Regions from separate parts of the Mesorhizobium sp. WSM4828 genome, predicted to be linked through region 2. Evidence: riboswitches for the same ligand, from Rfam matches in the RefSeq annotation. Region 2 holds a riboswitch; the other holds the start of a gene.

Region 1 (3,234 bases), on a different contig from region 2:
CCTCGATGGTCGTCCAGCCCTCGCCTCGCCGCGAGCGGTGCAGCGCGATGCGCTGGCGCATCTCTTCGTCATAGGCTTGCGCCGTGGCGATATAGCTCCAAGGCGTCGGACAGGCGCTCACCAGGCTCTCGGCATGCGCGCTCTTGCCGGAGCGCGCACCGCCGATGACCAGGGTCAGTGCCCCGGCAGCGCGGTCAGGCAAAGCTGTCGCGCAGACTGGTCGCCGTGCCGGTGAAGCGGCCGCGCACCACGCCGACGACCGCGCCGAGCACCAGCCAGAACACCAGATTGGTCAGCGTCACCGCCACCACGAACTGGTGGTGCAGGCCTTCCGGGATCGTCGTCTCGAAACTGTCGGGCTGCGGCGCGCCGACGATATGCGGCGCAACGATCAACGCCACGGCAAGAACCACCAGCGGCAGCGATCTGCGGAAGACGATAAGGCCGAGACCGGCCGCGGTCGCCACCACTGTTGCCCACCACCATATCTGGCGTTGGACAAGGTCGGCCGCCGGCATCGCCGGCAGTTCCGGCGGCAGGCCGAGGCCCGGCGCCAGCGTGAACACGGCAAAGCCGGCAAGCCCCCAGAACAGGCCCTGGCGCCAATTGCCGATGCCGCCGGCGAATTCCGAAACCGCAACCAGGACCAGTGCGAAGCCGATGCCGGTGACGATATTGGCAACGACGCTGAAGCCGAAGCGCTCGAAGCCGTCGGCCGGCGCCCAGCCTTCGTCCTCAGCCGGAGCCATTGCTTCAACCGGTGCCGGCGCGGCGCTGCTCATAGCCGTCGTGCCTGCGGCGTTTTCGGCCGGTGCCGCAGGTGCGGCGGCATGGTCATGGCCGCCGCCGGCCTGTTCGTAGACTTCCGCCTTCAGGATGAGCGGCACCGTGGCATAGGCCTGCATGCAGGCGAGAACGACGCCGGCCACAAGCCCGCCGATCGCCGCGATGAACACGACGTTGCGAAACAGTGTCATGATGTCAGCCCCTTGTTAGTGGCAGGGAAAGCCCATCGAATGGCGATAGTCGTGTGCGGCATTGTGGACCGCATCGATATGCGAGAAGCCGACAAAGCCCATGACGAAAATGCCGAGGAATGCAGCAAGCGCCAGCTGCATGAAACGCGACTGCGAGGAGACGGAAGCGCCGAGCGAGACGGAAGCGGTATTCATGTCTTGTCCTTTCGCCCTCCACCCGAGGGCATAGAAGTCAGTTTCCTGTCGCCGGCAGGTCTCCTGGCTCGCGGATCAGCGCCCTTCCCCACCTTCCCGAAGGCGAACCTTCAGTGGCATATGGAGAGGACTACCGCACACAGTTGCGGGGGCAGCCACGGCATTGGGCAAACAACTTGCCCGCACCGCATTCCCTCTTGGTTCCAAACGGAACCGACGACATCAGCGACTATAGGCAGAATCGCCGCGCCCGGCAAACTAAATTCCGCCGGATCGTGTGGCGAATGCGCCCGCCTCGCCAAGCTGGCCGGCCGGCGCCGCGATTGACAATTTTCGCGGCCGGGTGTCGGCTGGCGGACGGGGAGGAAGCCGGCATGCAACCCGGCCCGAATGAGCGCGGTCCCTACAACGGCCTGACGCGGGCCGAGCCGACGCTGCCGTCATCGGCCTATTGGGACATCGCGGCCTATCAGAACGATCTCGAGGCCATCTGGTATCGCAACTGGCTGCTCGTCTGCCGCGAAGCCGACCTTGCCCAGCCGCTGGCTTTCAGGACGTTTTGCATAGGCACGCAGGAGGTCGTCGTGCTGCGCGACGAGGCCGGCGAATTGCGCGCCTTCCACAACACCTGCCGGCATCGCGGCTCGCAGCTTTGCCAGCAGAGCGAGGGCCGGCTGAAGGCGCGGCTCATCACCTGCCCCTACCACGCCTGGTCCTATTCACTGCGCGGCGATCTGGTGCGCGTGCCGTCGAAATCGCTGCCGGACGGTTTCGACAAGGCCGATCATCCGCTCTACCGCGTCGCGCTGTCGGTGTGGCGCGGTTTTGTCTTCGTCAACCTCGCCGAAGACGCTGCCGGTTCGGCTGAAACATCCTTCGATCCGGCATCCGGGAACCTCGCCAACTGGCCGTTGGAAACGCTGCTGAGCGGCCATGTCCTGCGCAAGGTGATGAACTGCAACTGGAAGATCTTTTGGGAAAACTTCAACGAGTGCCTGCACTGCCCCGGCGTCCACAAGGACCTGTCGCGGCTGGTACCGATCTATGGCCGCGGCCTGATGGGCCGCCATGACGACCCCGAATGGGCGCGCCATGCCGACAATGACGCGCCGGAATTTGCCGGCGGCTTGCGGGCCGGGGCCGAAACCTGGTCGCGCGACGGGCGCGTCCACGGCTCGGTCTTTTCCGGCCTGACGCCGGCCGAACGTGCTGCCGGGCAGACCTATGCCACCAGCCTGCCGTCGATGTTCGTCGTCGGCCATGTCGACTATGTCAGGACCGTGCGGCTGGTGCCGCTTGGGCCGGAGCAGACGGAACTCACCGCCGAATGGCTTTTTTCGCCCGAAGCGCTCGCCGATCCGGCCGCCGATATCGACAACATCGTCGCCTTCGGCACCCAGGTGCTGGAGGAAGACGCTGATATCTGCGAGGTCAACCAGAAGGGCCTCCGCTCGATGCGCCATAAGGCCGGCGTGTTGATGCCCGAGGAATATGATTTGCACCGCTTCCACAATTGGGTGCGCGAGCGCCATGCGGCGCTTGAACATCAAAGCGATTTGGGCAGATAGCGCCAGGTGACGAAGCCGCAGATCGCCGCCAGCAGGCCGAGCGTCGCGAAAACCGCGCCCAGTCCGAAAAACGCCAGCACCACCGAGTAGACCAGCGGCGGCGTCAGCTCGGAAAAGTCGAGATAGGTGCGGTAGACCGCCGCCATCTGTGCCCGCTCATACGAGCGCACCGAGCGCATGAAGGCAGTCGAGCCCAGCGCATCGAGCGCGATGGTGAAGAAGGCACCGCAAAGCAGCAACCCGCCGGTGACGAGCGGTGCGGCCTCGCCGACGGCGCCGGCCGCCAGCAGCGTTGCCGACATCGCGAAATAGGCGAACGTCATGGTGCGCCGGCCGCCGAAACGCTTTCCTGCCCTGCCCCAGAAGATGGCCATGAACAAAAGCGCATTGCCGGCCGAAACCAAGAGGCCGCCGGCGAGCTTGCCCTCGCCGGTGATCACCATGAACAGCGGCCCATAGACGAAGAAAGTCGTCCAGAAGCAGGAGCGGCCGAA
Region 2 (3,234 bases):
GATGTGCATGGCGGCTCGTGCCTGAGGTCAGCCGGCGAGGATACGTTCGATCGCCGGACGGTTCAGCCCTTTCAGGCCAATGACGACGAGGCGCGAGCGGCGATCGTCTTCAGCGGTCCAGGCGCGGTCGTAATAGTGGTTGACGCGCGGGCCGACGGCTTGCAGCAGGAGCCGCATCGGCTTGCCGCCGACCTCGACGAAACCCTTGACGCGCAACACGTTTTCCTCCTCCGCCGCCGTGGCGACGCGTTGTGCCAGTTCGTCCGGGTTGGACACAGACGCAATGTCGATGACAAAACTATCGAAGTCGTCATGTTCGTGGTCGAGCTCGTCGTCGTGGTGGGTCTTGCGGTTCTCGATGTCGTCCTCGACAGCAAGCCCGAGGCCGAGCAGCACCGACGGATCGACCTTGCCTTGCGAGGTCGGCACGATCTTCACCGCCCGCGCAACATGCTTGCCGATGACGGCATTGGCACGGGCCGAGCCGGCGGCGTCGAGCAGGTCGCTCTTCGACAGGATGATCAGGTCGGCGCAGGCGAGCTGGTCCTCGAATACTTCCTCGACCGGATCGTCGTGGTCGAGCGTCTCGTCCTGCGCGCGCTGCGCCTGCAGGGCATCCATGTCGTTGGCGACGCGGCCATCAGCCAGCGCCGGCCCGTCGACCACGGCGATGACGCCATCGACCGTTACACGGCTTTTCACCGACGGCCACTGGAAGGCCTGGACCAGCGGCTTGGGCAAAGCGAGGCCGGACGTCTCGATCAGGATGTGGTCGACCCTCGGCGTCAGCGACAGGATCTGGTCGAGCGCCGGAACGAAATCGTCGGCGACGGTGCAGCAGATGCAGCCATTGGCCAGTTCGACGATGTTTTCCTCGGGGCAGGTGTCGATGCCACAGCCCTTCAGGATCTCGCCGTCGATGCCGATGTCGCCGAACTCGTTGATGATGATGGCCAGCCGCTTGCCTTTGGCGTTTTCGAGCAAATGGCGGATCAGCGTCGTCTTGCCGGCGCCGAGAAAGCCGGTGACGACGGTGCAGGGAACGCGCGAAAGGGAGGCAGCGGTCATGTCAGGTCCTTCAAAAGGTCAAGGGGAGGGATGCGGGCAACCAGGCCGCGCTTCAGGCAATCGGGACGGCCGCGCCACGGAATGAGCCCATCCGTCGAGGTGGCGAACAGCTTTGCGCCGGTCACGAGATCGGCGCCGCTGGTCGCGGTCAGGTCGCCGAAGACGTAGCTCCAGCAGCCGTCGCGCAAAATCGCGGCGCTGAGCCGGCGCTTGCAATTGCCGAGGCATTCGACGGTGCGGATCTTAATGTTTTCGCTGGAAGCGGCGCGGCGCGTGTCCTCGGCGAGCAGTTCGCCGGCGCGGGGATGGGCGTCCGAACCGGTCTCGTCACGGCAGGACGAGCAGACGATGACGGTAACGCCGGCCGGGGAATCACCATGGCCGGACAATAAATCCGCTGTCTCAGCCGGAAAACTGCTGTCGCGTTCCAAATCAGGCTCCTTGCCCGGAAAACCCGCCAGGCGATCGGATTCTTATGTCCTAGACGGCAGGTCTCCTGGCTCGCGGGTCATCGCCTGGGTGCCGCCTTCCCGGGAATATCCCAGTGGTTTTCGGCCTTGGCTCGTCGCTTACAGTTGCGGGGACAGCCGCGGATTTGAAATCGAGATTTCGCACCGCATTCCCTCTTGGCCCTTGCCGTTGCGGGCAGGGGACCGTCTGGAATGGATTTAGGCTTTTGCAGGCGGTGGTGTCAACGCATGGTTCCGACACGGCGAGGGAAACGCTTTAGAGCAATTTTCGATGTCGGCGCTGCCCCTCATTGCCCTGCCGGGCATTTCTCCCCGTATAGTGACGGGGAGAAAGGACGACTTCGTTTGGGACTTCGCCAATCTACAGGGTTGTAAGGCTGAGCGCCTAGGTTGCGGCAGCGTCCCTTCTCCCCGTCACTACACGGGGAGAAGGTGCCGGCAGGCGGATGAGGGGCAGCGCCGAGATCGGCAATCCCTTACGAAACCGCGACATCCGCCAGCGCATGGCCCAAATCCCCCGCAGGCGTGACTTCAATCCGCTCAAGCCCGAGCCAGCCCTGCATCTGCTTCAATTCTTCGAAAAGCTCGGCTGCGGTTTGCGGCGGGGCGCCGAGCTCCGCATAGGCGGCATGGACGCGCAACACGCCGGCCGGGCGGTCGGCCCTGAGGTCGACGCGCCCGACGATGCTGTCGCCGAGCAGGAACGGCAGCACATAATAGCCATACCGGCGCTTTTCTGCCGGCGTATAGATCTCGATGCGGTAGTGGAAGTCGAACAACCGCTCGGTGCGCGACCGCTCGAAGACGACAGGATCGAACGGCGCGAGCAAGGCGCGCGCCTCGATCCTGCGCGGCAAACGGGCGTCCTTGTGGAGATAGGCCGGCTTGTTCCAGCCTTCGACGCTCACCGGCAACAGCTCGCCAGCCTCGACCAGCTCCTCGAGGCGGCCCTTGATATCGGCGGGCGAGAGGCGGAAATAGTCGCGCAGATCGCCTGCCGTGGCGACGCCGTGGGCGCGGGCGGAGATACGCAGCAATTCGCGATGCGCATCCTCGGGGCAGGGAACCGGCAGAGCGAGTACCGCCGGCGGCAGTACGCGCTCCGGCAGATCGTAGAACCGCTCGAAGCCGCGGCGATGCGCGGTGGTGATGCGGCCGGCCCAGAACAGCCATTCGAAGGCGTGCTTGGCATGGCTCCAGCCCCACCAGCCACCATTGCCCTTCTGGCCTTCAAAAGCAGATGCCGCGATCGGGCCTCGTTCGGAGACCTCGCGATAGATCTCCTCGATATAGGCGGCGTGCTCGCGACCCCATTTGGCCAGTCCGCTGTACATTTCGTCGCCGCGCTCGGCCCGCTGCATGCGCCAGCGCATCAGCGGATAGGTCTCGACCGGCAGGAACGAGGCTTCGTGCGCCCAATATTCAAAGACCATGCGCTTGCGCGTTACGGCGGCGTCGTCGAGCAGCGCCAGCTTGTAGGGGCCAAGCCGCGAATAGAGCGGCATATAGTGGGCGCGCACTACGGCGCTGACGGAATCGATCTGCAGCAGGCCGGTACGGGCAAGCACGCGAGCCAGATGTCTGCGGTCGGGCGTACCGGCGGGGCGGGGGTCATTGAATCCCTGTGCCGCCAGCGCGATGCGGCGAGCCATGCGAAGCGAGATTTTTTCCTTCATGAAGGGCGGCATCCGGACGA

Evidence for each region. A riboswitch is a leader RNA that binds a small molecule or an ion and turns the genes downstream of it on or off. The one in region 2 is predicted to bind cobalamin.
Region 1: linked by a shared signal. The riboswitch ahead of AC0L2X_RS07795 (CbtB domain-containing protein) and the one ahead of AC0L2X_RS10655 (DUF1636 family protein) in region 2 are both predicted to bind cobalamin.

The regions. Positions count from the first base shown of each region.
Region 1 is NZ_JBVVQK010000005.1:16,821-20,054, reverse strand. It holds gene cobU (bifunctional adenosylcobinamide kinase/adenosylcobinamide-phosphate guanylyltransferase) at 1-202, opposite strand, end outside; gene AC0L2X_RS07800 (CbtA family protein) at 195-977, opposite strand; gene AC0L2X_RS07795 (CbtB domain-containing protein) at 993-1,172, opposite strand; cobalamin riboswitch at 1,209-1,405, opposite strand; gene AC0L2X_RS07790 (aromatic ring-hydroxylating oxygenase subunit alpha) at 1,547-2,740, shown strand; gene AC0L2X_RS07785 (MFS transporter) at 2,719-3,234, opposite strand, start outside.
Region 2 is NZ_JBVVQK010000007.1:81,987-85,220, reverse strand. It holds partial or broken gene AC0L2X_RS10665 (cobaltochelatase subunit CobN) at 1-9, opposite strand, end outside; gene cobW (cobalamin biosynthesis protein CobW) at 28-1,068, opposite strand; gene AC0L2X_RS10655 (DUF1636 family protein) at 1,065-1,499, opposite strand; cobalamin riboswitch at 1,538-1,741, opposite strand; gene AC0L2X_RS10650 (winged helix-turn-helix domain-containing protein) at 2,015-3,214, opposite strand.